4 regions of the Mesorhizobium sp. P2_D6 genome follow, and region 3 is predicted to be linked to each of the others. Evidence: riboswitches for the same ligand, from Rfam matches in the RefSeq annotation. Region 3 holds a riboswitch; each other region holds the start of a gene.

Region 1 (7,769 bases), on a different contig from region 3:
TTCAGGAAGGCCTCATAGTCGACGTAACTCAAATCGCCCTTGGCATGGGCTGCCCGCGCCTTGCGAACCTCGACTGTTTGCGGGAAGGAGCCGATCGTCGTGGTGGGGAAGGATGGCAAGCCAAACGTGTCGGCCTGAAGCTTGGAGCGCACGTCGAATGCGCTCTTCCGGTGCGTCATGGCGACCTTGATGGTGGCGCCCCGTGCTTCGACGAGCGGATCATGCACCTTCGCGGATGTCGCGCGACCGGCGGCAGCCTCAGCCGACGCCTCCAGTTCGGCGGCGACCGCGTCCCGGCCTTCGGCCAGGGCACGGGCGAGCACGACCAGCTCGTCGGTCTTTTGCGCCGCGAAGGCGAGCCACGATTTCACATCCGCATCGAGTGCCGTCTCCATGTCCAGGTCGATCGGCACATGCAGCATCGAGCAGGACGGGGCGATCTCCACGTGGTCCAGCGGCCAACCGGCGACGATCGGCTTGATGCGGTCAAGCATGGCAGGCAGGTTCGCGCGCCAGACGTTGCGGCCGTCAATCAGCCCGAGCGAGAGCACAAGGTCCTTCCGCGCGAGCCGGCCGACGGTCTCCAACTGCTCTGGAGCGCGCACGAGATCGACGTGCAGTCCCGCCACGGGCAGAGAAATTGCGGTCTCGAGATTGCCTCCCAGCGATCCGAAATATGTAGCGATCATGATCTTCAGCTCGGGTGCTGCCTTCGACAGCCGGCAGTAGGCGAATTGGAATGCATCGCGTTCGTTGGGAATCAGATCGAGCACGAGCGCCGGCTCATCGATCTGCACCCAATCGGCTCCCGCGAGCTTCAGCCTCCGCAGGAGCTCGTCGTAGACGGGCAGCAGCCGTGGCAGGAGCGCGACAGGGTTGAAACCCTCCTCCGGTGACTTCGCCAACTTGAGAAAGGTGACCGGTCCAAGCAGGACCGGGCGCGTGTGGATGCCGAGCGCCTTGGCCTCGAGGAAATGATCGACCGGTTTCGCCGACGAGAGGGCAAAGGTCTGATCGTCCGTAAGTTCCGGCACAATGTAGTGATAGTTGGTGTCGAACCATTTGGTCATTTCCATCGCGGCGAGGCCATGCCCGTTGGCCGCATGCTCGTCACCGGCATGTCCACAATCAGCGGCCTGACCTTGGTTGCCGCGCGCCATGGCGAAATAGGTATCGAGTGGGACCTCGCCGTCAGTCCAGGTGTATCGTGCTGGCACGGCGCCGACCATGGCGACGGTGTCGAGCACATGGTCATAAAGCGAGAAATCGTTGGACGGGATTTTCGACACGCCGCGATCGTGCTGCTCCCTCCAGCTGGCGGCGCGTAGCGCCTTCGCCGTCGCGAGCAGGTCGGCAGCGGGAGATTTTCCGGACCAGTAGCTTTCAAGCGCGAATTTGAGTTCCCGCCGTCGACCGATACGCGGCACGCCGAGCGTTGTCACAGGAATTTGTTGAGAGACAGTCATGCCATACCCCGATGGTTGGGGCGTGGGGACAAGGAACGCGCGAGCAGGCGGCACGAAGCCGGGCTACTGCGACCACCGAGACACCCCGCCCGTGGACGTTGTTCGTCGTGGCAGGTCTCCTGGCTCGCGGGTCAAAGCCTCTGCCCGTCTTCCCGAGGCCGTTCGCCTCAGTGACACCAATGGGCTTGGCTCGCCGCTAACAGTTGCGGGGGCAGCGCCGGCATCGCACCGGCTTCCCTCTTAGCTCCGCTACAGCAGTGCCGCGCGGAGAACCATGACATACGCATAATCACAGCCGCTTTGCTCCTTGTCAATACATATAACGAGATGTTTATGTGATGATGCGAATAATGCCCTTGCGCTGATCGGTCTCTTTCGCCCAAAGCCGCATACGATGCCGCCTCTCATCAGTGCAGGCTCGGAGAGGTCCTTGTCCCTATCGGCGACGCCGGATCAGATCGAGGTCGCCGGGCTCAAGGGCGTAAAGTGGGGCGAGGCCGTCACGGTCCGCCGGGAATCCCGGTATTTGTACCCCGCTCGGCTTTGCTCAGCGTGCTTGCGCATTCCCCATCAGCGCGCTGATGACCACGTCCGGTAGCGGAAAGGAGAGGTGGCGCTGCAGGTCGGCGGGTTGGGGCTGGGCCGTCAGCGTCTCGAACAACTGCGTGGCGATCGCCTCGACCTGCTGCGCGAGCAGCTTCACCCTGCGGTTGCTGAAGGCCGGCGTCACGATCGTGCGTAACCGGGCATGCTCGCCCCCCCCTCGTGCGAGACCAGCCATCCCGGCGAACCGAGAATCACCGAATCTGGGGTGCGTGCCGCACTCGCTAAGCGACGGAAGGGCGGAAGGTGACCGGCAGGCGCTGCGGGCAGCGAATGACGTAAGACGGCATGTAGACGACGTCCTCCGCGGCGATGGCCAGCGCCAGATCCTCCAGCCGCCCGAACAGCGCAGGGAAGGCGCAGCACAATTCCAGGCGCGCCAGCGCAGCGCCCAGGCAGGAATGCGGCCCCTCGCCGAACGACAAATGCGGGTTGTGCCGCCGGGTGACATCGAACCTGTCGGCGCCGGGACCGAAGGCCTTTTCGTCCCGGTTCGCCGCATGGAACGCCATCAGGACGGCATCGCCGCGGCGGACCATGCATCCGTCGATCTCCACGTCCTGGGTGGCATAGCGGAACGGCAGATTGGCCGCTGAGCTGCCCCAGCGCAGGATCTCCTCGATCGCCTGTGACCACGGAACTTGGCCGCTGCGCACCAGGTGCAGTTGCTGCGGATGCGTCAGCAATGCCACCATGCCATTGCCGATGACGCCGGCGGTGGTCACGAAGCCCGCAGACAGCACCATGAACAGCATGTCGATGAGCTCGGTGTCGGAAACGAGCTCGCCATTGTCACGCGCGACGATCAGGGCCGAAGCCAGATCATCGCCGAGCTGGCCCCGCTTGAGCGCGATCAGGCGACGGAAGAACTCCGGGATGCGCTGCCGCGTCTGTCGCACCTCTTCGGCTGTGGCGGAGGTGTTGGCCAGGCTGTAGGTGAGCGCGACGATCTCTTCGCGCTGTTCGTCCGGCAAACCGAACAGTTCGGCGGTCACGTTGGTGGGCAGCGGAGCGGCGAACTCGCACATCAGATCGGCACTGCCGCCGCGCTGCGCCATCTCGGCCAGGAGTCGATCGACGCATTGTTCGACCCGTGGCGCCAGCAAGGCGATACGACTGGGCGCGAAGCTGCTGGACAGCAGGCCGCGCAAGCGCCGGTGATCGGCGCCGTGCGCCGTGGTCATGTTGTCTACTTTGCATATCCCGATCAGCGGATGATCCTCGGGAATCTCGCCGTCCTGCAGCGCCCGCCACTGTCGCCAGTCCTTGTTGAAACGCTGGTCGGAAAGCATCTGCCTGAGCGTCTGGTGACGGGCTGCCGCCCAGGTCACCACATCGCCTGGCAGCGACACTCGCGCCATCCCCCCCTGCCGCAGAATCGCAGGAGAAAGACGATCAACTTGCGTGGGAGCGGCCGGCACACCGATCACGTCGCAATGATCGTTTTCTACGCGCGTGCCAACAACTCCTTTAAGAACCATCGCGGGTCCACTTCTCGGCACGGAAGATCCGCGCGCGGACTTCGAAAAGTGCCCCCCCAGTGTGCTTCGTCCTCAGAAGCGGTAGGTGAGACCTGCGCCTATCAACCAGGGATCGAGCTTGGCCTTGCCCGTGAGCTTGGCGCCGGCGACAGTGACGTCGAAGTCGGGCTTGAGGAAAAGCTTCTTCACGTCGAAGTTGACGCCCCAGTGCTCGTCCACCATGTAGTCGAATCCGACCTGCAGCGCGGCGCCGAATGTGTTCTTGACCTTGAGATCATCGGCGCTGCCGGCTTGCTGATGATAGAAGATCGTATAGTTCACGCCGGCGCCGAGATAGGGTTTAAAGGCGTCGAAATCGGTAAAATGATACTGCAATGTCACCGTTGGCGGCAGCAGCCAAACCTTGCCGACCTTGCCAAGCCCGCCGATCGCACCTTGGCCATCGATGTTGGCATAGGTGGTGCCGAGTATGAGTTCGGCGGCGATGTTGTCCGTGAAGAAATACGAAATATCGAGTTCCGGCGTCACGGTGTTCGAATACGAAAGACCGGAGCCGGGCACCGCATTGACATAGCCCGAATCCTCGGTGATCACCCCCAACGCACGCAGGCGGATCTGCCAGGGGCTTGGCGCTTCCGCGACGCAGGCTTCTGCCTGCGGGACGCTCGCGGCTTGCCCAACATCTGCCGCGCCGGCCTGTCCCGCAACGATGAGGACGACAGCCGCTGTCATTGCCCGCGCCACGCCAATTCGCGCTCTCGCCATACTTTTCTCTCCTTGATCTTCAGAAGCGACGCACTGCGCCTTGATTGAATCCTGCTCGCATCAATCGAGATTGACGGAGCGCTCATGCGGGATAGCCCCCGCATGTGTCGTGCCAAATGAGAAAATCGTTGCAGAACAATGCGGTCACTCCGAGAGCGCTGTGTCTCATGTGCGACTTCGTCGAAGATCCGACAATGAGTGCAGCCGTAGCCGCCCCGGGTAGCCGTTCGTCAACATCGGCCGGCAGTTCGTTGGCCCGCTCGTCCTCGGCTTCGAGTTTTGGCGTATTCTGCGTTTAGCGCCTTGATCGTCGCCTGCTGCTTCGCCGTCAGGCCGGGGAACGTTCCAGCCAGTTGGCGCAGTCCGTGGGCGTGTCCGTAAGGCGTCTCGACCGCGACCGATATGGGCGGGAAATCCTTTGGCAGCACGCGCCAGCCGCCACCGATCGGGCCATGTAGCGGATCGCGTTCAAGACCTCGCGCAGGTCCGTTATCACGTGCCGCCCGGTCTTGGCCGCGCCCGGCAGGAACGGTTGTATCCGCGACCATTCCTCATCCGTCAGATCGGAGGGGGATAGCGCTTAGTCTTCTCGATATCGGCCATCCGGGCACGCGTCGCTCTGGTTCACATCCCAAGCTTCAATCACGATTAATCCCGCCAATCCGCTGCCCGCACTGCAGCAGGCTCCTGTTAGCGCGGCAATTAATCCTGCTTCGGTTTGAAATTCGCTACGAGAGCACGATATCGTTGTGATGACCGACCTGGATTGATCATCAAGTGGCCGATACCGCCGTAGAATGCGACGAAAAGGCGCGTGGCCGTTCTGACCCCCCGGGCCGACCGCCGCGCAATCGCGCGGTGATGAAGCACTCCGCTGTCCTTGGCGGGCTTGACTACCTGGCGGCGGATTATCGTCGGCAGGACTTCTCGAAGCATGTCCACAACGAGTATCTGATCGGGCTGATCGAGCGAGGCGTCCATGATGTCTGGTGCCGAGGTGAGGTTTGGCACGCCGGTAGCGGCACCGTCGCGACCTTCGCGCCCGGCGAACCGCACTTCGGGGGTGCTGGTGACGATCTTGGCTGGAGCCAGAAAATCTTCTACATGCCCGAAGGCCTTATCCGGCAAGTCCTTGAGGACAGCGGCCAAAACGAACCCGGAACGATCGACTTCAAAAGCCCGTTCCAGGAGAATGCCCCAGTTGCACACGGCCTCAGCGCGTTTTGGCGCCTGCTTGAACATGGGCATAGCTCGGCACTGGAGATCGAGGAGTATCTGATCCGTTTCCTGCCCCACGTCTTCGCACAGGCCGGCGGATCGCGCGTTGCTGAGCCAAAATTCGTGCCACCGAGGTTCCGCGACGTATGTGACTTCATCCATGCCCACTTTGACGAAGTCCTGCAGCTCGCCACTCTCGCCGCCCTCGCCGGATGCTCCAAGGCGACGCTGATCGATGGCTTCAAGGCGCATTTCGGGTTGCCGCCCACTCGCTACCTGATCCAGGTCCGCATCGACGAGGCGCGACGGCTGCTGAGGCGAGGTCGGCAGGTCGCCGAGGTTGCCGTCGCGGTCGGGTTCGCGGACCAGAGCCACCTGACCCGGCACTTCAAGGCGGTGCTGGGGGTGACGCCGGCGCGTTACCTCTCGGTTTGAATATCGTTCAATAAAGCGCGCGGCGAAACGGTCTAGCTTTGACGCTCAATGGATGAAACGAGCGTCAAGACCATGAACGAAAGCAAGCAGACCCGCCCCCGCGGCTTCACCAGCGACAACATCGCCGGCGTCTCCCCCGAGGTGATCGCAGCCATCACCGCGTGCGCGTCGGGTCAGGCGCTTCCCTACGGCAACGATGAGCTGACGCATACCGTCGAGCGCCAACTCGCCGAGGTGTTCGAGCATGCGGTCGACGTGTTCCTCGTTTCGACGGGGTCGGCGGCAAACGCGCTGGCGCTCGCGGCGATTACGCCGCCATGGGGCAGCATCCTCTCGCACGCCGACGCACACATCAACCGGGACGAGTGCGGCGCGCCGGAGTTCTACACCGCCGGTGCGAAGTTGGTGCAGCTTCCAGGCGAGGCTGGCAAAATCGACATCGACGCCTTGGCGGCCAATGCAACGCGCATGGTGGGCGATATCCACTCGGTCCAGCCCTCCAGCGTCAGCATCACGCAGGCGACCGAGATGGGATCGGTCTACGCGCTCGACGAGATCAAGGCGATCGGACATATCTGCCGGTCAGCGAACCTGGCGCTCCACATGGACGGTGCTCGCTTCGCCAACGCCCTCGTCACTCTGCGCTGCTCGCCAGCCGAGATGACGTGGAAGGCCGGCGTCGACCTTGTGTCATTTGGCGCCACCAAGAATGGAACGTTTGGGGTCGATGCAGTCGTCTCGTTCCGCGGAGATCTCGCGAGCACGATAGCCTTTCGCCGAAAGCGTGCCGGCCAGTTGAGTTCCAAGATGCGCTTCATGGCGGCGCAAATGGACGGTTATCTGAGGGAAGGTGTCTGGCTTCGCAACGCGACCCATGCCAATTCGATGGCATCGGCGCTCGCGCGGGGGTTGGCCCTGGTGCCAGGCGTGAAAATCCAGCAGCGTCCCGAGGCCAACATCCTGTTCTGCAGACTTCCCATGTCCCTGATCCGGGGGCTGCTCGACATGGGATTCCGCTTCTACCATGATCGCTGGCAGACCGGGATCGTGAGGTTCGTCACCTCTTTCGCGACGACCGAGGCTGACGTGTCCGACTTGATCGGCGCGGCGACCAGCCTCTGCGCACCGGTCGGCTCGGCTGTTCCGGCTGGCGCCGAATGAGTGTGGCGACCGTCGAGCGCTCTCGCCGCCCGTCACGGATGTCCTCTTTGCTCGACTGCATTGTCCTAGCGTACTGGCCGCACGGGCATCTCAGGCTGTATCGTTTGTCCAGGCTCAGACCTGCAAATTCATCTTACCTCGGCAAGGGGCTTCACCGTGCAGTTGCGATGTGACCGGTTGATTTTCTGTAAGAAGCTCCTCTATCTGCGCAATTGAGCTAAAGTCATCCGGAACACTGCATGCCTGTAATATATATTTCGCATTCTTTTATCATATTTTTGATGAAAAATGCTGTCCATTGGTCAGAGTTACCTAAAAGAGTGAGTCGGATCTGCGCGGATAGCAGCATGAATCGGGATTTTGACCACTAGCAGGAGAAAATATGCCTTCCATATCTACTCGCCGCGCCAACGCAACGGACGCAGGGATGGTCGTCCGTTTTATTCACGCGCTACTCGATGAACTCACTGGCGGGAAAGCGCCCGCGCCCGACGACGTGAGACAAAGCGCGCAGATAATGCTTGCCGACGCTGGCGTGGTCGCAGTGATCGCAAGTGCAGATGACGAGCCGGTCGGCATCATGGTGCTGAATGAATGCACGGCGATCTATGCAGGCGGTAAGTTCGGCTATATTTCGGAG
Region 2 (7,769 bases), on a different contig from region 3:
CGTAGCCGGACGTGTTGTTCTTGCCGATCAGCTTGGCCTCATAGGCCTCATCGATGGCGCGCTGCAGCGCCTCGCGCTCCCTGACGAACTCGCCGCGCACATAGATGTAGGCGGCGACCGCGCCCATGGCGAAGCCGGCAATGAACGAGCCCTCGACCAGCGTGTGCGGATCGTTGCGCAATATGTCGCGGTCCTTGCACGTGCCGGGCTCGGATTCGTCGGCATTAACAACGAGATAGCTCGGCCTTCCGTCACTCTGCTTGGGCATGAACGACCATTTCAGTCCAGTCGGGAAGCCGGCGCCGCCACGGCCGCGCAGGCCCGACGCCTTCATTTCGTTGACGATCCATTCGCGCCCCTTGGCGATGATGCCGGGCGTGTTGTCCCAGGCGCCGCGCGCCATGGCGCCGGCCAGCGACTTGTCGAAGAGGCCGTAGATGTTGTTGAAGATGCGGTCTTGATCCTGAAGCATGTTTCGTCCCTCAGACCGGCTTCTTGCCGAAGACGCGGATGTATTCGGCGACGCCGCCCTTGGCGAGCGCCTTGGCTTGGCCGACCCAGTCGTCGCGGTCGATGCGGCCACTGAAGGCGAGATAGCCGTCCATCCAGTCGCGCTCGGCCTTCTTCCACGAAGCGACCTGCGCGAAGGTGAAGATGCCCAGAGTGTGCAGGATGCCCTCGATCTTCGGACCGACGCCTGAGATCAGCTTGAGATCATCGACCGCGACCGGCCTGTCGATGCCAGCGGGACGGTTCTTGTCTTCGAGCGACGGTTTTGCCGGCTTGGCGGCTGGAATCTTGACTTCCGGCGCCTTGAAGGCAGTCGCCGGCTCGGCTTTGTTCCTGGGGCCGCTACGCTGTTTCGAGACCTCCTCGACTTCCGGCGCAGCCACATTGGCATTGGCAGCCGAATGCAGCGGTGCGGCAACGCTCGCTGCTTTTTCCACCTCGGGCGCGACCTTGACCGGCGATGGCGACTTCAGGGCCGGACTGGTCTCTGGAGCATCGGTCTTTGGCTTGCCGGCCTTGGACGGCGCAACCGGCGCTGCGGCCGGCGCCTGCGAAACCGTAGCGGCCGGCGCAACTGCGGCTGGCGCCGCTTTGGCAGCCTTGGTCGCCGCCTTGGCTTCCTTGTCGCGCGTCGCCTTGAGGATCGCCTTTTCGCTCTTCAGCGTCGTCAGGCCGGGGGCCGGCTCCGAGCCGGTGCGGCCATTCTGCGGTCCCGTGGGAACCGTGGCACCCTTGCCCGCATCGTAGAGATCGATGATTTCGGCCAGCCGTTCCGGCGTCAGATCCTCGAACGTATCCTTGAAGACCATCACCATCGGCGCGTTGACGCAGGCGCCGAGGCACTCGACCTCTTCCCACGACAGCGTGCCCTTGTCGTTGGTGTGGAACTGGTCGTGGTGGATCTTCGAGCGGCACACATCCATCAGCGCTTCCGAGCCGCGCAGCATGCAGGGCGTGGTGCCACAGACCTGGATATGCGCGCGCGTGCCGACCGGATTGAGCTGGTACTGCGTGTAGAAGGTCGCGACCTCGAGCCCACGGATGCGCGGCATGCCGAGCATGTCGGAAATCGTCTCGATCGCCGCCTTGGTGACCCAGCCTTCCTGCTCCTGCGCGATCATCAGCAAGGGAATGATCGCCGACTGCTCGCGGCCCTTGGGGTATTTCTTGATCCATTGCTTGGCCACCGCCGCATTCGCCCGGTTGAAGGCGAAGGTGGCTGGCTGGACGCTGGCTTCTGCGAGACGGCGGACTGACATTTAGCGATCGACCTCACCAAACACGATGTCGAGGGAGCCGAGAACGGCGGTGACGTCGGCCAACATGTGGCCGCGGCAAAGGAAGTCCATGGCCTGCAGATGCGCGAAGCCCGGCGCGCGCAGCTTGCAGCGGTACGGCTTGTTGGTACCGTCGGAGACGAGATAGACGCCGAACTCGCCTTTCGGCGCCTCGACGGCGGCATAGACCTCGCCGGCCGGCACGCGATAGCCCTCGGTGTAGAGCTTGAAATGATGGATCAGCGCTTCCATCGAGCGCTTCATCGCCTGGCGCTTGGGCGGCACCACCTTGCCGTCGAGGTTCGACACCGGTCCGGCGCTTTCCTTGCCGAGCAAGAGGTCGACGCACTGGCGCATGATCTTGGCCGACTGGCGCATTTCTTCCATGCGCACGAGGTAACGGTCATAGCAGTCGCCGTTCTTGCCGATCGGGATATCGAAATCCATTTCGGAATAGCATTCATAGGGCTGCGACTTGCGCAAATCCCAGGCAGCGCCCGAACCGCGCACCATGACGCCGGAAAAACCCCAGGCCCAGGCATCGGCCAGCGACACCGTGCCGATATCGACATTGCGCTGCTTGAAGATGCGGTTGCCGGTAAGCAGCTTGTCGAGATCGTTGAGCGACTTCAGGAACGGATCGATCCACTTGCCGATGTCCTCGACCAGCTTCGCCGGCAGGTCCTGGTGCACGCCGCCGGGGCGGAAATAGGCGGCATGCATGCGCGAGCCGGAAGCCCGCTCATAAAACACCATCAGCTTTTCACGTTCGACGAAGCCCCACAGCGGCGGCGTCAGCGCGCCGATGTCGAGCGCCTGCGTCGTCACATTGAGGATGTGCGACATGATGCGGCCGATCTCGCAATAGAGCACGCGGATCAGTTGCCCACGCTTCGGCACCTCTATACCGAGCAGCCGCTCGGCAGCGAGCGCGAAGGCATGTTCCTGGTTCATCGGCGCGCAATAGTCGAGCCGGTCGAGATAAGGTACGGCCTGCAGATAGGTCTTGTGCTCGATCAGCTTTTCGGTGCCGCGATGCAGCAGGCCGATATGCGGATCGACGCGATCCACGACCTCACCGTCCAACTCAAGCACCAACCTCAAAACACCATGCGCCGCAGGGTGTTGAGGTCCAAAGTTAATGTTAAAATTGCGGACGGAGGTTTCGGCCATTCTGGCGCCTCAATTCGTCTTGGCTTTTTCGTCCCCGGGCAGCACGTAGTCGGTGCCCTCCCACGGGGAAAGAAAATCGAAATTGCGGAATTCCTGCTTCAATTCCACCGGCTCGTAGATCACGCGCTTGGCCTCGTCGTCGTAGCGGACTTCGACGAAACCGGTCAGCGGGAAATCCTTGCGCAGCGGGTGACCCTCGAAGCCGTAATCCGTGAGGATGCGGCGCAGATCCGGATGGCCGGAGAACAGGACGCCATAGAGATCGTAGGTCTCGCGCTCATACCAGTCGGCGCCGGGATAGACTGATGTCAGCGACGGCACCAGCGTCTCTTCGTCGGCCTGGACCTTGATGCGGATGCGCAAATTCTGCTTCGGAGACAACAGATGATAGACGACATCGAAGCGCTTGATCCGTGACGGATAGTCGGCGCCGCAGACATCGATGATCGAGATGAACTGGCAGCGTGGATCGTCGCGCAAGAAGGTCGCCACGTCGATCAGGTCGCCGGGCTCGACGGAAATGCCGAGCTCACCATAGGCCAGCACCGCGTCTTTGACGCGGCCCGGCAGCTTTTCGCCGAGATAGGTCGACAGTTCGCTAAGGGATGCGGCCATGGATTTACCGTTCGATCGTGCCGGTGCGGCGGATTTTCTTCTGCAGCAGAAGAATGCCGTAGAGCAGCGCTTCGGCGCTCGGCGGGCAGCCGGGCACATAGATGTCGACCGGCACGATGCGGTCGCAGCCGCGCACCACCGAATAGGAATAGTGGTAGTAGCCGCCACCATTGGCGCAAGAGCCCATCGAGATGACGTAGCGCGGCTCCGGCATCTGGTCGTAGACCTTGCGCAGCGCCGGCGCCATCTTGTTGGTCAGCGTTCCCGCGACGATCATGATGTCGGACTGGCGCGGCGACGCGCGCGGCGCAACACCAAAGCGCTCCGAATCGTAGCGCGGCATCGAGGTGTGGATCATCTCGACGGCGCAGCACGCCAGACCGAACGTCATGAACATCAGCGAGCCGCTGCGCGCCCAGGTGATCAGCGCCTCGGTCGAGGTGACCAGAAACCCCTTGTCGGCGAGTTCATTGTTGATCTCGAGGAAGAACGGATCGTCAGAACCGACCGGACGTCCGGTATTGGGGTCGATCAGGCCCTTGGGCTTCGGCGCGACGAGTGTGCCGGAACTGTCGTTCAATCCCATTCCAGCGCTCCTTTTTTCCATTCATAGGCGAAGCCGATGGTCAGCACCGCCAAAAACACCATCATCGACCAGAAACCGAGCATGCCGATCTTCGAGAACGACACCGCCCACGGGAACAGGAAGGCCACTTCCAGATCGAAGATGATGAACAGGATCGACACTAGGTAGAAGCGGATGTCGAATTTCATGCGGGCATCGTCGAAAGAGTTGAAGCCGCACTCATAGGCGGAAAGCTTTTCCGGGTCGGGATTGCGGTAGGCCACCAGGAACGGCGCGATGATAAGCGCCAGGCCGACGACTGCCGCCACGGCGATGAAGAGGACGATGGGCAGGTACGAACTGAGCAGTGCGTTCATGCTGCGGCTTTCCGTTGGCGGCCAATCCACTTTGATTACAGCAACCAACCCTAATGCGGAAGCGTGACAGTTTAACCGCTGAACCGTTTTAGGTGCCTATGCTGCAACGCGGCGAGGGTTAGCGCAGGGCTTTCGGCGAAGCAAGTCAAACCTTGTTCAAAACGCAGTGCTGGACGGCAGGTCGGGAAAAACTGGTCCGATCCGCTCCTGTTTGATTTCCTTCACCTTTTACTCCACTTTTGTCTCCTGACATGTCTCCCGCCATTCGCCTGCTAGCATGGTCGGAATCACCGGCTAAAAATGCGCGAACAGGACCAGGGCAAAGGCATCTTGATGAAGGACAAAATATCGCTCGCCACGGCCAGGCGGATCGCACTGGCCGCGCAGGGTTTTACCGACCCCCGCCCGGGCGGCACACCCGATCGCCGCCACCTCGCCCGGGTGCTCTCGCGCACCGGCCTGCTGCAGATCGATTCCGTCAGCGCCGTGGTGCGCGCCCACTATATGCCGCTCTATTCGCGCCTTGGCCCCTACCCGCTGGCTTTGCTCGACAATGCCGCCATCACCCGCAAGCGCGCGGTGTTCGAATATTGGGCGCATGAGGCCTCGTTTCTGCCGGTCGAGACCTGGCCGCTGATGCGCTGGCGCATGCAGCGTGCCGAGAGCGGCGACGAAATGTATCTCGGCCTCGCCAAATGGGGCCGCGAGCACGCCGCCTATATCGAGGAGATCTACCGCGCGGTCGCCGAGCGCGGTCCGATCGCCGCTTCGGCGCTCGAAGGCCAGAAGGGCTCGGGCGGCTGGTGGGGCTGGAGCCATGCCAAGCATGCCTTCGAGTGGCTGTTCTGGGCCGGCCGTATCACCACGGCCCACCGTCGCGGCTTCGAGCGCTTCTACGACCTGCCCGAGCGCGTGCTGCCGCAGGCGATCCTCGATCTGCCGGTGCCGGCGGCCGAGGACGCGCACCGCGAGTTGCTGCGCATTTCCGCCCGCGCCCACGGCATCGCGACATCTGGCGATTTGCGCGACTATTTCCGCCTGTCGCCGGCCGACATGAAGGGCCGGCTGGAGGAACTGGTCGAGACGGGCGAGCTTTTGCCGGTGCGCGTCGAAGGCTGGGACAAGCCGGCTTACCTCCACAAGGACGCCCGCCTGCCGCGAAAAATCGAAGCCCGCGCCTTGCTGGCGCCGTTCGACCCCGTCGTCTTCGAGCGTTCGCGCAGCGAGCGTCTGTTCGATTTCCACTACCGCATCGAGATCTACACCCCGGCCGAAAAGCGCCAATACGGCTATTATGTCCTGCCCTTTCTGCTCGGCGACCGGATCGTGGGGCGCGTCGACCTCAAAGCCGACCGTCCCGCCAGCGTGCTGCGCGTCCACGCGGCTTATGCCGAACCCAAAGCGCCACCTGAGACCGCCGCACAACTCTTCGAGGAATTGAAGCAGATGCAGGGCTGGCTTGGCCTCGAGCGCATCGAAGTGACGCCGGCCGGCGATTTGGGACAGCCTTTGGCCGACATTGCCATGTCGTAGCCGTGCGTTGACAGTACTGCCCGCAAAAGCCTAAATCCGCTGCAGACGGTCCCCTGCCCGCAACGGCTGGGGCCAAGAGGGAATGCGGTGCGGGACAAAATCCCAAATCCGCGGCTGTCCCCGCAACTGTAAGCGACGAGCCAAGGCCGAAAGCCACTGGGTAACACCGGGAAGGCGGCTACCAAGGCGATGACCCGCGAGCCAGGAGACCTGCCGTCTGCGACAGAAGAATCCGATCGCCTGGCGGGTTTCCGGGCAAGGAGCCCGGTTTTTGGACCAGAACAGCAGTTTTTCGGCTGGCACAGCGGATATTTCGTCCGCCGATAGCGACGCCTTGGTCGGCGTCACCGTCATCGTCTGCGCCTCCTGCCGCGACGAGACCGGCTCAGACGCCCATCCCCGCGCTGGCGAATTGCTGGCTGAGGACACGCGCCGCGCCGCTGCCGGCGACATCCGTGTCCGCACCGTCGAATGCCTCGGCAATTGCAAGCGTCGGCTCAGCGCCGCGATCCTGCGCGATGGCTGCTGGAGCTATGTCTTCGGCGACCTGACCACGACCAGCGGCGCCGACCTCGTCACCGGCGCAAAACTCTTCGCCACCTCGACCGACGGCCTCATCCCCTGGCGCGGCCGGCCCGATAGCCTCAAGCGCGGCCTCGTTGCCCGCATCCCACCCCTCGACATGTTGAAGGACTGACCATGAACGCTCCAAATCCGGCCGGCAATCTCTCCCGTGTTCCCTGCACCGTCGTCACCGGCTTTCTCGGCGCCGGCAAAACGACGCTGGTCCGTCATCTCCTGGAAAACGCCGGCGGCAAGCGCATTGCCATCATCGTCAACGAGTTCGGCGACATCGGCATCGACGGCGAAATCCTGAAAGGCTGCGGCATCGACACCTGCCCGGAGGAAAACATCGTTGAGCTGGCCAATGGCTGCATCTGCTGCACCGTCGCCGACGATTTCGTGCCGGCCCTCGACCAGATCCTGGCGCTGACGCCGAAGGTCGACCACATCCTGATCGAGACCTCAGGGCTGGCTTTGCCCAAGCCGCTGGTCCAGGCTTTCCAGTGGCCGAGCGTGAAGAGCCGCGTGACGGTCGACGGCGTCATCGCCGTGGTCGACGGCCCGGCACTGGCCGAAGGCCGCGTCGCCAACGACATGGACGCCCTGCAGGCACAGCGTGTTCAGGATGAGACGCTCGATCACGACGATCCAGTCGAGGAAGTCTTCGAGGACCAGATCGCCTGCGCCGACCTGATCATCCTATCGAAGAGCGACCTGATGGATTCAGCCGGTTCGGCCCGCGCCAACGCCATCATCAATGAGCATTCCGCCCGCGCCGTAAAAATCGTGGCGACCGCGCATGGCAAGGTCGATCCCTCGATCCTGCTGGGCCTCGGCCTCGCCGTCGAGGACGACATCGAGAACCGCAAGTCGCACCATGACGGCGCTTTCGACCACGAGCACGACGACTTCGACACCTTCATCGTCGACATTCCCTCGATCGCCAATCCCGACGAACTGGCAAAGCGCGTCACCACCATTGCCGAAGAGGAGAATGTGCTGCGCGTGAAAGGCTTCGTCGATGTCGGCGGCAAGCCGATGCGGCTTTTGCTGCAGGCCGTCGGCCCGCGCGTCAACCATTACTATGACCGCGCCTGGACGGCCGAGGACGACCGCCGCTCGCGCCTCGTCGTCATTGGCCTCAAGGGGCTGAAC
Region 3 (7,769 bases):
CAATGCCGGCCGCATCATCCGCCGCGAGATGGGCGTGGGCTCCATCAACGGCATCATTTTCGCTGTGCTGATCGGCATCGTCGCGGCGGCGTGGTTCCGCGATCCCAATCTGGGCGGCATCATTGCGGCTGCTATGATCATCAACATGTTCGTGGCAGCCCTTGCCGGCATCCTGATCCCGCTGCTGCTCGACCGGTTCAAGATCGACCCGGCGGTGGCGTCGGCGGTCTTCGTCACCACGGTCACCGACGTCGTCGGCTTCTTTGCGTTTCTGGGGCTCGCCACCTGGTGGTTCGCCGTCCCCTGACGAAACAGGGCATGGTGCTGTCAATTGACTTTTACGTAAATGCCGTGCGACGCTGCGTCGGGGCTTCCTGCCGAGTCCGGTATGGAGCGGGTTGATCGGAATTGGGGGAGGTGCCGCGCAGGCGGCCGCTGACTCATGTTCCGGCATTTGGAGCAATGATGCGGGAATATTATACGATCACCGAGCTGACGCGCGAATTCGATGTGTCGACGCGCACACTGCGCTTTTACGAGGATGAGGGGCTGGTGCAACCGGTGCGGCGCGGCCGCACCAGGCTGTTTCGCCCTTCGGACCGGCATCTGATCCGCCAGATCATGCGCGGAAAACGGCTCGGCTTCTCGATCAACGAGATCCGCGAAATCATCCAGATGTACAAGGAGCCGCCCGGCGAGGTCGGTCAACTCAACCTGATGATCAAGCGCATCGAGGAAAAGCGCGAGGATTTGCGCCAGAAGCGGCGCGACCTTGAGGAGACGCTGGCGGAACTCGACCAGGCGGAGGAGTCTTGTGTCGAGCGGTTGGTGGAGCTGGGGGTTAATACCTGAGGGTCGCTGCGCAGGCTATTGGTTCAAACTTCCGAAGGTCGGTGCTGCCCCTCATCCCCCTGCCGGGACCTTCTCCCCGTATAGTGACGGGGAGGGGCTGAACGAGGCGCCGGCGCTTTCTGCAACGCAGACAATTGGCGAAACCTTCAGCCAAAGGGCCCTTTCTCCCCGTCACTATACGGGGAGAAATGTCCGGCAGGACAATGAGGGGCAGCGCTAACGTTCGCTGAATTATCAATCCGAACTCGAGCGATCGCCTTTGGTCCGAGAGCCGCTCCGTCTCAGATCCAGCGCCGAACCCGTTTGGCGTAGTCGCGGTACTTCTTGCCGAATTTGGCGGCCAGTACCTTCTCCTCTTTTTCGATCGCGACCTTTTGGGTGGCGAAGGCTGCGATCAGGGCCAGCGGCAGGAACCATACGATCCCTGAAACGAAGGCGACGCCGATGAGCATCAGCGTGTTGGCGAGATACATCGGGTTGCGGGTGACGCCGAACGGGCCTGACGTCACCAGATGCTCCGGCACGCCATTGGGATTCATCGTGGTCCTGGCGCGCATCATGGCGCGGATGGCGGTGAACCAGAGCGCGGCGACGGCAAACAGCACCACAAAGCCGGCCGCGAACAGGAGGTCGCCGAGGAGGTCGCCGATCCAGGGCAGGGGATAGAAGAGGCCGAGCACGACGCTGATGGCGATGGCGGCGCAGTAGATCAGTGGCGGCCATGGAATCAGCCCTGATTTCGATGGCCCAGCTTTTGCCGGCAGCTTGTCGGTCATTGTTGCCCTCCCTGCGTCATCGGGCTCTCCTTCGTCTTGGCGGTGCAGATGCCGGCAAGGTCGCTCAGATGCGCCTTGAACTCCGGGGTCTGGTCGCCATTGTAGAGCCGGTCGAATGCTGCCTCGCCTTGCAGCGTGTCCAGCATGCACACACAATAGCTGGCGCAGAACTCCGTGTCGCGCTGCTGTTCGCAGGATACCTGGCATTCCTTGAGGAAGACCACTTCCCTTGTCTCGACCGGCGCCGGCGAGATTTGCGAGAACAGCCAGACACAGCCGAACAGCAGCGGCTGGTGGATCAGGTAGAACGCCAGGCTGTGGCGGCCGATGAAGGTGAACGGCTTGGCCCAGCTTCCAGGCGTCAGCGTCGCCAGCCGCGCCAGAACGCCGGTGGTGGAGGCTAGTTTTGCCGTAGCGATACCGACAAGCACGGCGCCGAACCAGGGAAATAGCGGCACATAGTCGTTGGAGCGCGGGTTGATTGCCGACAGGCCGACCCACCATAACACCGGATGATCGAAGGCTTCGGATCGGAGATAGAGGGGCGCTGCGATCACCACCGCCGCCACGACCATCGTCAGCAGCGCCGGCAGCCGCAGGAGCAGAAGGCCGAGCAGGCTGGCCAGCGCGATCTCGTGCAGGATGCCGAAGAAGATGAAGCTGTCCGGCGTCAAGAAATAGGTGACCGCCGATATGGCGGCCGCCGCCACCGCGACCATGGCAAAGCGCTTCCAGAAACCGTTCCAGCGGACCTGCCTGCCATGGGCGAGAAACAGGCTGACGCCGACCAGGAACAGGAAGGTCGAAGCGATGCAGCGCGCATAGATCTTCCACCAGCCGACGGCGGTAAGGCCGGGATCGGTGTAGTGGAAATTTTCGAGATCCCAGGTGAAGTGGTAGCTGGCCATGGCGATCAGCGCGATGCCGCGCATGACGTCGATGGCGACGATGCGCTTCGGTTGATCCGGAACAGGTGCGGTATGGATGCTCATGGTCTCGTAATCTGATTCAGCCCCTGAAGACGACTATCACGGTTGCACCGGACAAAAGAAGGCCGGCCGCGCTGGCATCGCTCGCGTCGCGGCTGCATGAGGCGGCGCTTTAGGCCGGAGCCGGAAAGGCTTTGGCCGAATTCGCTTTTTGCCGCCACTGGTCTATTCGGTGGTGCTGGCGTTTTTCGGCCTAGGCTCGGTTTTCGTCACGCTCGGCCTGCTGGCCGCGGCCTGCGGCTTCGTCACCTGGCGCTATCTGCCGAAGTCGCTTGATCAGAGCGCCGCATGCCGCTCGCGCACCCAGTTGTGGAAGCGGTGCAGGTCGTACTCCTCGGGCATCAGCACACCGGCCTGGTGGCGCATCGAGCGCAGACCTTTCTGGTTGATCTCGCAAATCGCCGCATCCTCCTCGAGCACCTGGGTGCCGAAGGCGACGACATTGTCGATGTCAGTCTGAGCCAGCGCCTCGTGCGCGAACAGCCACTCGGCGGTGAGTTCGGTCTGCTCGGGGTCGAGCGGTGTCAGGCGCACGGTGCGGACATAATCGACATGGCCGACGATGAACATCGATGGCAGGCTGGTGGCATAGGTCTGGCCGGCTGCACGCTCGGCCAGCGTTAGGCCGGTGAATATGGGACCATGCGTCTGGCCGTCGCGCGACCAGGTCTCGGCGCCGGCGCGCAAGCCGCCGGAAAACTCCGGCGCGTCATTGTCGGCATGGCGAACCCAGTCGGGGTCGTCGTGCCGGCTCATCAGACCGCGGCCGTAGATCGGCACCAGCCGCGACAGGTCCTTGTGGACGCCAGGGCAGTGCAGGCACTCGTTGAAGTTTTCCCAAAAGATCTTCCAGTTGCAGTTCATCACCTTGCGCAGGACATGGCCTGATACCAGCGTTTCCAGCGGCCAGTTGCCGAGGTTGCCGGAAGCCGGATCGAAGGATGCCTGCGCCGAGCCGGCCGCGTCCTCCTCCAGGTTGACGAAGACAAAGCCGCGCCAGACCGAGAGCGCCACGCGGTAGAGCGGATGATCGGCCTTGTCGAAACCGTCGGGCAGCGATTTCGAGGGAACGCGCACCAGATCGCCGCGCAGCGAATAGGACCAGGCGTGGTAGGGGCAGGTGATGAGCCGCGCCTTCAGCCGGCCCTCGCTCTCCTGGCAAAGCTGCGAGCCGCGATGCCGGCAAGTGTTGTGGAAGGCGCGCAGTTCGCCGGTGTCGTCGCGCAGCACGACGATTTCCTGCGTGCCGACACGAAATGTCCTGAACGCCAAAGGCTGGGCAAGGTCAGCCTCGCGGCAGACGAGCAGCCAGTTTTTGTACCAGATGGCGTCGAGATCGCTCTGGTATGCGCCGGCGTCCCAATAGGCCGAAGACGGCAGCGTCGGCTCCAGCCGGGTCAGGCCATTATAGGGATCGCGCTGGCTCGGATTGGGTTGCATGGCTGGCTTCCTCTGGGGATACACCAGCCGACACCTCGGCAAATCGTTTGTCAATCAGGGTGCCGCATTGCCGGTTTGGGGCGCGGCGCATAATCATGTCGTGGATATGGGGGATTCGGAACGTGGCCGCACGACAGATGTCGCTTACGCCGGAGCTGGTCGCGCGTTGCTGGCGCGAGATCAGGGACCCCGGGCCGGATCCAGACTCGATGCATCTGGATGACAGCGACTATGATTCGCTGCTGGATGAATTGCAGGCCGAGCTTCCGGACACCGAACCGCTGTGGCTTTTCGGCTATGGCTCGCTGATCTGGAAACCGGAAATCGATTATGTCGAGGAGCGTGTTGCGCTGGCGCGCGGCTGGCACCGTTCCTTTTGCATGAACATGACGCGCTGGCGGGGCACCAAGGAAAGCCCCGGCCTGATGATGGCGCTCGACAGCGGTGGCCAGTGCAAAGGCGTTGCCTTTCGGCTAGCCGACGACAACCGACGCCACCAACTGGGCCGGCTGTTCCGGCGCGAAGTCACGCTGAAGCCGACAAGCTACCGGCCGCGCATGCTGAAGCTTGCAAGCGAGGCCGGTCCGCTCAGGGCGCTGGCTTTCGTCATCAACCGCAACGGCCTGACCTATTCAGGTCCGCTCGACGAGGCGAAGGTCGTCGAGCGGTTGGCCACATCCTGCGGGCACTGGGGGTCGGGCGCCGACTATCTCTACAACACGGTGAAGAATCTGGAGGAGCGCGGCATTCACGACCGCCATCTGTGGCGGCTGCAGCGGCTGGTTGCCGAGCGGATCACCGCCTTGAACCCGTAACGCCGCATGGCGCATTCGCGCTGTTGGCCGGCGGAATTTGGTTTGCCGGATGCGGCTGTTTCAGCCTATAGTCACGCATGTCGTCGGTTCCGTTAGGGACCAAGAGGGAATGCGGTGAGGGCTGACTTGTTGCCCAATGCCGTGGCTGCCCCCGCAACTGTGTGCGGTAGTCCTCTCCAAGCCACTGAGGATTTTTCTTCGGGAAGGTGGGGAAGGGCGCTGATCCGCGAGCCAGGAGACCTGCCGGCGACAGGGAACTGACTTCGATGCCCTCGGGTGGAGGGCGAAAGGACAAGATATGAATACCGCTTCCGTCTCCCTCGGCGCTTCCGTCTCCTCGCAGTCGCGCTTCATGCAGCTCGTGCTTAGCGCGTTTCTGGGCATTTTCGTCATCGGCGTTGTCGGCTTCTCGCATATCGATGCGGTCCACAATGCCGCGCACGACTATCGCCATTCGATGGCGTTTCCCTGCCACTGACGAGGATCTGACATCATGAATCTGTTTCGCAACGTCGTGTTCGTCGCGGCGATCGCCGGGCTCGTGGCCGGCGTCGTTCTCGCCTGCATGCAGGCCTATGCAACCGTGCCGCTCATCCTGAAGGCGGAAGTCTACGAACAGGCCGGCGGCGGCCATCAACATGAGCATGCCGCGGCGCCCGCCGCCAACGCTGAGGACACCAATGCCATGAGCAGCGCAGCACCGGCACCGGCTGAAGCAGCCGCGCCGGCGGAGGACGAAGGCTGGGCGCCGGCCGACGGCTTCGAACGCTTCGCCTTCAGCGTGCTGGCCAATATCGTCACCGGCATCGGTTTCGCGCTGGTCCTGGTGGCGGTTTCCGAATTCGCCGGCGGCATCGGCAACTGGCGCCAGGGCGTGTTCTGGGGTCTGGCCGGCTTTGCCGTGTTCACGCTCGCGCCGGGCCTCGGCCTGCCGCCGGAACTGCCGGCGATGCCGGCGGCCGACCTCACCCAGCGCCAGATCTGGTGGTGGGCAACGGTGGCGGCGACCGCGGCCGGTCTCGGCCTGATCGCCTTCCGCAAATCGCTGCCGCTGGCGATCCTGGCCGTGGCCTTGATCGTGGCGCCGCATATTGTCGGCGCGCCGCAGCCGGACAGCTTCGAGACGCCGATCCCCGAAGGCCTGCACCACCAGTTCGTGGTGGCGGTGACGGTGACCAATCTGGTGTTCTGGCTGGTGCTCGGCGCGGTTGTCGGTGTGGTGCGCGGACGCTTCACCGGTACGGCGACCAGCCTGCGCGACAGCTTTGCCTGATCGCAGTTTGACCTTCATCATCGGCGGTGCGCGCTCCGGCAAGAGCGCGCATGCCGAAACTCTGGCGACGGCGCTACCGCCGCCATGGGTCTATATCGCCACCGCTGAAGCCTATGACGATGAGATGCGTGAGCGCATCGCGCAACACAGGTCGCGGCGCGGCGAGGGCTGGGCAACCGTCGATGCGCCGCTCGATCTCGCCGGCGCGCTCGAGGCCTTGCCCGACAACCAGCCGGTGCTTGTCGATTGCCTGACGCTGTGGCTGACCAATCATATGCTGGCCGACCATGATCTCGCGGTGGAATGCCAGCGGCTCGCCGATGTGCTTTCGCAGCCGCGCGGACCGTGGTTCGTGGTCTCCAACGAAGTCGGGCAAGGCATCGTGCCCGACAATGCGCTGGCACGCCGGTTCCGCGACGCTGCCGGGCGACTCAACCAGCACGTCGCGGCAATTGCCGATACGGTGCTATTGATGGTGGCCGGGCTGCCGCTCAAGGTGAAATAATGACCGACATCGACGCAAAAGACGAGGAACGCCACCGTGCCAAAATGGCCAAGCGCAAGGCGGTGCAGGACGCCGAGGTTGCCGAAAAGACGGTCGAGAAGGGACTGCTCATCGTCAACACCGGACCCGGCAAGGGCAAGACCACGGCGGCCTTCGGCCTGGCGTTGCGCATGCTCGGCTATGGCAAGCGGGTCGGCGTCGTCCAGTTCATCAAGGGCAAATGGCACACCGGCGAAAAGAATGCTTTCGCCGCTTTCGGCGACCGTGTCATCTGGCACACGATGGGCGAGGGGTTCACCTGGGAAACGCAGGACCTGAAGCGCGACATTGCGGCGGCCGAGGCAGCCTGGGCCAAGGCGCTGGAGTTGATCGCCGATCCGTCCATCAGCCTTGTCGTGCTGGACGAACTGAACATCGCGCTGCGCTACGACTATCTCGATCTCGACAAGGTCGTGGCGGCCCTAAAGGCGCGGCGCGAAGGCCTGCATGTCGTCGTCACCGGCCGCAACGCCAAGCCGGCGTTGGTCGAGGCAGCGGATCTTGTCACCGAGATGGGCGTGACCAAGCACCATTTTTCTGCGGGCGTGAAAGCGCAGCAAGGGATTGAGTTTTGAGCCGGGTTACCCTCCCCTTGTGGGGAGGGTAAGAACCGTTCAGAACGTCATCGCGATCAGCGCCGCCGAGAGCAACCCGAACAGCGCGATCAGCAGATAGTCGGCGACCTGGTAGAGTTTCAACGCCCGCCTGATGTCCAGGCTCTCCGCCTCGCGACGGCCGCCTTCGCCCATGAACGCATCCTCGACGACAACGCCGCCATAGCTGCGCGGGCCGGCCAGCGCCAGGCCGAGCGCTCCTGCCATCGCCGCCTCCGGCCAACCGGCATTGGGCGAGCGGTGCTTTTTGGCGTCGCGGCGCACAGCTTCCCAAGCGTTGCGAGGGTCGGCGTCGCGGACAAGAAAGGCGGCAGCGACGATCAACAGCGCCGTCAGCCGGGAGGCCGGCAGGTTGATCCAGTCGTCGAAGCGTGCCGCCGCCCGGCCGAAGGCCTCGTGGCGCGGGGTGCGGTGGCCGATCATCGAATCGGCGGTGTTGGCGGCCTTGTAGGCGACACCGCCGGCC
Region 4 (7,769 bases), on a different contig from region 3:
GCCGTAGATCCTCGTCGAAAGCGCCGGTGCGGTCTACGAGTTCTCTGCGAAAGATAGCCGCGCTCAGGCTCACGCCGCGCATGGTAGGGCCGCTACCGCCCGGCGCCGGGTAGAGCGCCTCGTCATCCATGAGATCGACGCGCGTCATCAGCGAATACGTCAGCTCTAGGGCAGGATCGGCTTCGAAGAGGGCAAGGTCGGCCTTGAACCGTCCAGCCGGGGAAACGTCGTCCGAATCCAGGAACGTCACGAACTCGGCCTGCGGCAGCAATTGCCTCAGGCCGGCATTGCGTGCCTTGACCACACCCTGGTTGGACTGCTGGAACAGTCGGATGCACGATGCCTCCTGCATCAGCGTCCGGACGGCGTCGACGGAGCCGTCCGTCGAACCGTCGTCGATAATGATGATATCGAGATCGGCATCGTCGCGTTGCCTGAGCAGCGACCGCAGCGCGGGGACGACATAGAGTTCGCGGTTGTAGACAGGCATGATGACGCTCAGTCTCATGCAGCGCCTGCCAGGATGAAATCCGCTATCGCAGCTGCGATCTCCCGCGGCTCGGTCCCCAGGGACAGCCGGTAGCAAGGCAGATCGCGAGTGAGGTCGCCGAAAAAGCGAAAGCCGGATTCCCGCTCGCCCGGCATCTGCACGATGCCGGACGGTGCCAGGGCAATCATGGCGTCCTTGCGCGATATGGGCATGATCGAGCTTTTCGTACCTCCACCGATATGTGGCACCATCAACGCGATAATGTCTAGATTTTCAGGGATTGGCCGAGGTGCGATCTCGTCAATGTGAAACGCGTGCTTGCCTTGCCAGTTCAGCGGCTGGTACGATTTCAGCCGGTCTCCCAGCTTCAGCCGCTTGAAACCCTCCGGGTCCTGCTTGAGCGTGGCAAACAGGGGCCGCGCTGTCACGCGATCTGTCCGGTCGACCAGCACATAGTCGTCGCCGACGCTGTCGAGCCCGTTGAGGAGACCTGCAACGACGGTTCCGGATTTACCGGCGCCGCCGGCGCCGGCCAGTAGTACGCCCTTGCCGTCGATGCCCAGTGTGCCGGCATGGGTGAGCCGCATGCCGCGCGCCGCATATTCCCAGTGCAGGAACGCCCGCAACGGCGCCCCTTGTTCCCATGGCGGATAAGCGTCGGCCGACATCATCAGCTGCGCCCCGACATGGCGTTGCGGATCATGGAATTGCCAGAAGTCGAGGTCATGATAATAGCTGCCGCGCAATCCGGCCTCGGCCAGCCGGCCGGCAAAGGCATGATGGTTGTACTCGCCCCGGCCCCAGCTCGCCGGGGCGGAGATGCCGTCAATGCCGGGATGGGCGACGAAAATGCGGCAGTTGCCGGATACAGGTTGATTGTCCGGAGCCTGTATAAATGCATGGCCCATGGCATCCGCCAGGGCGCCATGGCTGAGGTGGATCGTCAGGTTCAGCAGGGGCAACCGGATCTTGGCGGCCACGGCGTAGCTGGCGGCGGCGTCTTCGGTCGCTGCCAGCACGTGGCGCGCATAGTTCGACAGGGTCCGCAGCGTGATCGAGGACATGGCCTGTGTTCCGGCGACCGGCGTCGCGAATGCGCCCTGGAAGCCTGTGGGAATGTCTATGCCTGTTTCACCGCCGGCCAGCCGAGCGGTTCCTCGACCTCGTGGATCGGGTCGACGATGATGAGATCGGCAAGGTCGTCATGGACGTCGACTCTGAGCGGCTCGCTGGTGGCGGCAAGCTCAGCCAGCAGGTCGCCTGAAAGCGGTTGCGCTGGTGTTTCCGCAGCCGCCAGTAGCCCGAAGTCGAGCAACCGGGCAATGAAGCTGTCGAGATCGGCCAACCCTATTGTCGCCGCACCCGCTTTCGCTCCGACCAGCGCCTGGGCGGCGACGCCTGACGACAGCGCCTGCCAGATGCGGCTGCCGGAATCGGAGAAGCCGAAATATTTGCCATTCGAGAGGTCGAGAACGACGGCCTCGCCATCGAACGATTCGAACACGATATCCTTGCTCGCGACCGCATAGACCCGTTGCTGCATCGCTCCATCCCGTCCCAGACGCCCTTGAAGGGATCGCGCCGATTTCACGGTCTGGCAAGCCCTTCCGAGAGTGCGTCTAAATCAGTTGGCCCATTCTTGGCAAGACAAAGACCCGCAGGCACCCTGTCTGCGCCTGATGAGCAGCTACGGTTATGGCGGCCGCTCAGGCCTCGATTTCGAGCGCCGACAGCGGTTTTGAGCAGCAGGCAAGAATGAAGCCGTCATCGATCTCGTGGTCGAGGATGCCGCCATTGTGGCTCATCTCGACACCGCCGGAGACCTTCTTCACCTTGCAGGTACCGCACAGGCCGAATTCACAGGCAGCGGGAATCCGCACGCCCGAGGCGCGCGCCGTCTGCAGCACGGTCTGGCCGGCGACGCATTCGGCGTCGACCTCCGAAAGCGAGAAGCGGATCGGCGTCACGGCTTCGGCAGGAGCAGTGATGCCTTCTTCAGCGGGAGACGCAAACGGCGCCGGGATTTCCTCCACCGCGGGCGCGGCAAAGCTCTCCTGATGATATTTCATCATATCGAAGCCGGCGGCATCCAGCATGCCGCGCACGGCGCGCATGAAGGGATCGGGACCGCAGCAAAAGATCTCGCGCTCGCGGAAATCGGGCGCCAGCAAGGGCAGCCGGATCGCGTCGATGCGGCCCATATGGCCGTACCAGCCTTCACGGCTCGAGCGTTCCTCGATCATGAAGCCGAGCGACAGGCCGGGCATATGACCGCCGAGCAGTTCGAGTTCCTTGCGGAAGATGATCTCTTCCGCACGCCGCGCGCAATTGACGAAGCCGACATCTGTCCATGGCGCGCAGTCGTTCAGCCAGCGCAGCATCGACATCATCGGCGTCACGCCGGAGCCGGCCGAAATGAACAGATATTTGGCCGCCGGGTGGCTGTGCAACGAGAAGTCGCCGGCCGGTCCATAGGCCTTGACATGCGAGCCGGGCGTCAGATGGTCAAACATCCATCGCGTGCCGATGCTGCCGGCCTGCGCCTTGACCGTTACTGCGATCGAAAACGGCCGCGACGGCGATGACGACAGCGTGTAGGTGCGCATCAGCGGCCCGTCCGGTGTCGGCAGCTCCAGCGTCACGAACTGACCCGGCTTGTAGCGGAACCAGGTCTGGTTGTCGGAGCGGAAGGTGAAGGTCTTGACGCCTGGCGCCTCGTCGCTGACGCCGATCACCTCCAGCACCTGCAGCCTGTCATTCCACGGCGCCATCTGGTCGAGATGGCGATAGAGCCCAAGATCCGTCATCGCATTCATCCCTCTGTCCTTTTTGCTCTGCTCATGTCGTGATCCCAAAACCGCAATACACTTTTGGGCGACATGAGCTCACGCGACGCTGCGCAGCGCCGGCCGGCCGCCTTCGGCAAGGCGCGGACCGATGAAGGCTGCGTACCATTCGACGAACTGGATCACGCCGCCCTCATGCAGCTCCGAATAGGGGCCCGGCTCATAGGCCGGAGACAGGATGCCGAAGGCGTTTTCCTCGACGATGCGGCGGTCCTGGTCGTTGGTTTCGGTCCAGACATGCGTGAGCTCTTCAAGGTTGTAGTCGACACCCTCGACCGCATCCTTGTGCACCAGCCACTTGGTCGTCACCGCGGTTTCGGTGGCGCTGATCGGCAGCACCCGGAAGGTCACTGCATGGTCGATGAGGATGTGGTTCCAGGTCGTCGGATAGTGGTAGTGCATCAAGGTGCCGATACGGTCGGCGGCAACAGTGTCGGAGAGGTTCTTCGCCACCGCGCGCTTTCCCGTCATCGTGTAGCTGACGGCATCGCGCAACAGCGGCGCGCGGGTGGCGCGGTATTGTCCGGCCGGATCGATGCGGAATTTGCTCGGCAGGCCCGCCGCTTCGCATTTCGCCCAATGCGCCAGCATCTCCGGATCGCTGTCGGCGCCCTGCACGCCGGTTACCGTCGGCGCTTCCGGGAAGGTCTTGCAGAGTTCGGGATGGTTGCCGGCGCAGTGGTAGCACTCGCGGTTGTTTTCCCAGACCAGCTTCCAGTTGCCCTTCTCGACGATGGTCGATTCGAAAGCGATCTTGGCTTCGCTCAGCCGGTGCGGCTTGAGGTAGGGCTCGATCATGGCCCGCATCGGCGCGAAGTCTGCAGGTTCTTTCGCCAGGCAGATGAAGATGTACCCGGCCACGCTTTCGCAGGCGACCGGCTTCAGGCCGAACTGGCTCTTGTCGAAACCCTCGGCCATCTGCCGGGCGAACAGCAGTCGGCCGTCGAGCTCGTAGGTCCATTGGTGATAGGGGCAGACGAGCTTTGCCGCCGTGCCTTTCTCGGTGTTGCAGACCCGGCTGCCGCGATGGCGGCAGGAATTGTGAAAGGCGTTGATGTTGCCCTTCTGATCGCGGACGAGCACCACAGGATAGTCGCCGATCTGCACGGTGATATAACTGCCGGGCTTCGGCAGTTCGCAATCATGGCCGACGAACAGCCAGTCACGATACCAGATCAGCTCCATGTCGAGCTTGAAATAGTCCGGGTCGGTGTAGAAGGGTTGCTCGAGCGAAAAGCCTTGCTTGCGGCCGTTCAAGAGCCTCAGCATGTCGTTGCGCGCATCCATAGTTCTGTCCTCGTGGTTTAAGGACTGAACTTGGTGGTGATGGAGGAAGGATCGGCCGCAGGCCGGCAATATGCCGGCATGCGCTATCCACCTCTTGACCGCCCACCGCGATCAGTCGAGTTCAAGCATCTCGGGCTGGTTTCCGGGCTCTGGAGTTGTCCTTGCGGACCATCGCGACACCTTCCCAGGCTTCTTGCCCAGTGGTCTCCCGTTGCGACTTGAACTCCACCACCGTTGCGGGGGCAGCGCCGGATTCTGACCGGCTTCCCAATTCTCCGCTCCGTCGTCACGAAGCGGCACCTGAGATGGGATCATCTAATCACGGCAGCGATCGCGACATCGGCATGAAAGCGACATCGTCTCCATGCGGCGCGACACGCACGACAAACGCGGCGGCAGACGATCGTGGGGCTGACGGCGTTGTTTTCGGGGCGGATCGCGGCCCCTCGCAAATCACCACGAATCAGACTGCCGACTAAGGGAAAACACGTCAACGGTATCGAAAAGTGACTATTAGCAGTTTCTAAAATCGAACCGAACGGTTCGTTTCTGTTGACAATGCGTGCAGGACAGTGTGAACGCTGACGCCCGGACACACTCGGTGAGCCAGACGGCATGGTCACATAAGACTTTGTATTATTTACACAAAGTGAGATGATAGGCATGCTTATGAAAATTACAAGAGGTGAAATCATGGCCCAGCCGGAACAACTTCGTGATTGGAAACCAGCCTATGGCTTTCCCACATCGGGGCTTGTCCGAACGACGCGAATTGCTCCCACCACACGCCGCTAGACGGACAGCAAAACTGGAGTACTAAAAATGAAAAAGATCATCCTTACTGCCGCCGCCGTTTTGGCCATCACCGGCAGCGCCTTCGCTGGTAGCGACAATTATGGTTCCAATGGTGCGAACCAGCCCGCTGCCGCGGTTGACAGCTCGTATACGGCTTCCATTCAGAAGTCGGTGCCCGCTGACAAGCAGCCCGTCGTTCAGGGCAGCGACCGCAACCTCTTCGGCCGTTAACAGCTGATACCGATCCAAACAAAAGCGTGGCGGCCTGTCCGCCGCTCTTGGGATCTCGAAGAAATTCAGGAGTATTTAAAATGAAAAAGATCATCGTTGCTGCCGCCGCCGTTCTGGCCGTTTCCGGCAGCGCTTTCGCCGCCAGTGACAACTATGGTTCGAACGGCGCCAACCAGCCTGCGGTTACGTCGACGGATAGTGGCCACACGGCTTCGGTTGCGAAGTCGGATCCGGCTGCTCAGGCCCCCGCACAGGGCGCCGACCGTAACCTCTTCGGTCGCTAACAGACGATCGGGATCTGACCTCAGAGTTTTTCGGACAACGATCCCAGTCGAACATCGAACAAGCTGCAGAGCGGCGTGATCACCAGCCGCTCTGCCACATGATAAAAATTCAGGAGACTTGACATGAAGAAGATCGCTCTTGCTGCCGCTGCGCTTTTGATTGCCGCCGGCAGTGCTTATGCCCGCAACGACAATGTCGGCTCTAGCGCCGTCGACAACCAGGCGACCGTCAACGTCGACAACACCCGGACGTCGTCGGTGCCCAACACCGGTTCGCCGGTCTACAAGCTGTTGAACTCGTCGGGCGACGTACAGAAGTCCGCCCCGCAAGGCAGCGACCGGAACCTCTTCGGCAATCGCTAGAACGTTTCACCGTTTCACAGAAACGGCGAACCGCTCTATCTGTTTGTTTTTCGCAATTCCCGGACGGAAAACCGCTCACACTTTTCCTGGAATTGCTCTAACAGCCGAAGTTTTAAAAAAGAGCGGCGGGCCTGGCCCGCCGCTCTTTTTCATGCCGATACGACGCGCCGATCTCAGGCCGCCTTCACTTCCACCGGCTTGAGCGAGAAGGAATGCCCGTCGGCGTCGAAGATGTGCAGGTCGCCGGCATCCGCAGTCAACCGCAGCTTCGCCCCGCGCTTGACCTCGACATTGCCGGGCAGCTTGGTCACCAGCGGCAGGTCGGCGCGGCCGATGTCGACATAGACCAGCTGGACCTCGCCGAGCTGCTCGACATAGTCCACCACGCCTTCGAAAAGATACTCCGTGCCGGTGGCGACCGACAGATCTTCCGGCCGCACGCCGAAGCTGACCGCCGCGCCCTTGGCCGAAGCCGGTGTCGCGATCGGCACCGTGGCCTTGCGGCCGCCGACATGGCTGACGATGGTCGGGTCGCCGGTCTTGTCGATTGTCGCCGGCAAGATATTCATGGCCGGCGAGCCGATGAACTGGGCGACGAACAGATTGCCGGGCTTCTTGTAGAGGTCCATCGGCGTGCCGACCTGCTCGATATGGCCGTCCTTCAGCACCACGATGCGGTCGGCCAGCGTCATCGCCTCGACCTGATCATGGGTGACGTAGATCATCGTTGTAGCCGGCATCGATTCCTTGAGCTTGGCGATCTCGATGCGGGTGGCGACGCGCAGCGCCGCGTCGAGGTTCGACAGCGGCTCGTCGAACAGAAACACTTTCGGGTTGCGCACGATGGCGCGACCGATGGCGACGCGCTGGCGCTGGCCGCCCGACATCGCCTTGGGCAGACGGTCGAGATATTTGGTCAGCTGCAGGATCTCGGCTGCCTGCCGTACCCGTTTGTCGATCTCGGCCTTGCTTTCCTTGCCGATCTTCATCGAGAACGCCATGTTGTCGTAGACGGTCATGTGCGGGTAGAGCGCATAGGACTGGAACACCATGGCGATGCCGCGCTTCGAAGGCGGCACATCGTTGACCACCTCGCCGGCGATCTTCAGCTCACCGGAGGTGATCTCCTCAAGCCCCGCGATGGACCTCAGCAAGGTCGACTTGCCGCAGCCCGACGGGCCGACAAAGACGATGAACTCACCCGACTTTATGTCGAGGTCGATGCCATGGAGAATGTGCAGATTGCCGTATGATTTCTTCACTTGTCTCAGCGTGACATCGGCCATGATTTCCTCCCAGTGATTTCCCTAGAGAACCCAGATTTCCTCAAGAAATTCCGTTTCGTCAAAACTCAGTCGATGCGCCCGAACCAGGCGCCGTAGCCGCCGAGGCGGATCGAACCTGTGCCGGATTGTCCCGAAAAACCGTGCCCGGCCAAGGGCTGCAGCGCCTGGCCGAGATCGACCTCGGCCG

What was found. A riboswitch is a leader RNA that binds a small molecule or an ion and turns the genes downstream of it on or off. The one in region 3 is predicted to bind cobalamin.
Region 1: another riboswitch for cobalamin. It lies ahead of metE (5-methyltetrahydropteroyltriglutamate--homocysteine S-methyltransferase); the one in region 3 lies ahead of AC1D1L_RS14220 (CbtB domain-containing protein).
Region 2: another riboswitch for cobalamin. It lies ahead of AC1D1L_RS30620 (DUF1636 family protein); the one in region 3 lies ahead of AC1D1L_RS14220 (CbtB domain-containing protein).
Region 4: another riboswitch for cobalamin. It lies ahead of AC1D1L_RS02655 (aromatic ring-hydroxylating oxygenase subunit alpha); the one in region 3 lies ahead of AC1D1L_RS14220 (CbtB domain-containing protein).

The regions. Positions count from the first base shown of each region.
Region 1 is NZ_JBFUEG010000015.1:62,737-70,505, reverse strand. Features, by position in the region: gene metE (5-methyltetrahydropteroyltriglutamate--homocysteine S-methyltransferase) at 1-1,442, opposite strand, end outside; cobalamin riboswitch at 1,559-1,758, opposite strand; partial or broken gene AC1D1L_RS25715 (cytochrome P450) at 2,032-2,327, opposite strand; gene AC1D1L_RS25710 (cytochrome P450 family protein) at 2,294-3,550, opposite strand; gene AC1D1L_RS25705 (OmpW/AlkL family protein) at 3,623-4,315, opposite strand; gene AC1D1L_RS25700 (hypothetical protein) at 4,644-4,841, opposite strand; gene AC1D1L_RS25695 (AraC family transcriptional regulator) at 5,093-5,968, shown strand; gene AC1D1L_RS25690 (threonine aldolase family protein) at 6,017-7,129, shown strand; gene AC1D1L_RS25685 (GNAT family N-acetyltransferase) at 7,512-7,769, shown strand, end outside.
Region 2 is NZ_JBFUEG010000025.1:20,089-27,857, forward strand. Features, by position in the region: gene nuoF (NADH-quinone oxidoreductase subunit NuoF) at 1-472, opposite strand, end outside; gene AC1D1L_RS30590 (NADH-quinone oxidoreductase subunit E) at 483-1,769, opposite strand; gene AC1D1L_RS30595 (NADH-quinone oxidoreductase subunit D) at 1,770-2,960, opposite strand; gene AC1D1L_RS30600 (NADH-quinone oxidoreductase subunit C) at 2,970-3,575, opposite strand; gene AC1D1L_RS30605 (NuoB/complex I 20 kDa subunit family protein) at 3,580-4,161, opposite strand; gene AC1D1L_RS30610 (NADH-quinone oxidoreductase subunit A) at 4,152-4,517, opposite strand; gene AC1D1L_RS30615 (winged helix-turn-helix domain-containing protein) at 4,851-6,050, shown strand; cobalamin riboswitch at 6,080-6,282, shown strand; gene AC1D1L_RS30620 (DUF1636 family protein) at 6,322-6,747, shown strand; gene cobW (cobalamin biosynthesis protein CobW) at 6,750-7,769, shown strand, end outside.
Region 3 is NZ_JBFUEG010000005.1:442,760-450,528, reverse strand. Features, by position in the region: gene mgtE (magnesium transporter) at 1-307, shown strand, start outside; gene AC1D1L_RS14245 (MerR family transcriptional regulator) at 466-852, shown strand; gene AC1D1L_RS14240 (methyltransferase family protein) at 1,134-1,628, opposite strand; gene AC1D1L_RS14235 (heparan-alpha-glucosaminide N-acetyltransferase) at 1,625-2,620, opposite strand; gene AC1D1L_RS14230 (aromatic ring-hydroxylating oxygenase subunit alpha) at 2,894-4,057, opposite strand; gene AC1D1L_RS14225 (gamma-glutamylcyclotransferase) at 4,180-4,872, shown strand; cobalamin riboswitch at 4,940-5,134, shown strand; gene AC1D1L_RS14220 (CbtB domain-containing protein) at 5,171-5,350, shown strand; gene AC1D1L_RS14215 (CbtA family protein) at 5,366-6,145, shown strand; gene cobU (bifunctional adenosylcobinamide kinase/adenosylcobinamide-phosphate guanylyltransferase) at 6,138-6,650, shown strand; gene cobO (cob(I)yrinic acid a,c-diamide adenosyltransferase) at 6,650-7,264, shown strand; gene cbiB (adenosylcobinamide-phosphate synthase CbiB) at 7,304-7,769, opposite strand, start outside.
Region 4 is NZ_JBFUEG010000001.1:589,523-597,291, forward strand. Features, by position in the region: gene AC1D1L_RS02635 (glycosyltransferase family 2 protein) at 1-508, opposite strand, end outside; gene AC1D1L_RS02640 (serine kinase) at 505-1,554, opposite strand; gene AC1D1L_RS02645 (PqqD family protein) at 1,611-2,033, opposite strand; gene AC1D1L_RS02650 (FAD-binding oxidoreductase) at 2,197-3,297, opposite strand; gene AC1D1L_RS02655 (aromatic ring-hydroxylating oxygenase subunit alpha) at 3,376-4,623, opposite strand; cobalamin riboswitch at 4,740-4,942, opposite strand; gene AC1D1L_RS02660 (DUF680 domain-containing protein) at 5,446-5,649, shown strand; gene AC1D1L_RS02665 (DUF680 domain-containing protein) at 5,730-5,933, shown strand; gene AC1D1L_RS02670 (DUF680 domain-containing protein) at 6,057-6,296, shown strand; gene AC1D1L_RS02675 (ABC transporter ATP-binding protein) at 6,470-7,582, opposite strand; gene bglA (beta-galactosidase BglA) at 7,648-7,769, opposite strand, start outside.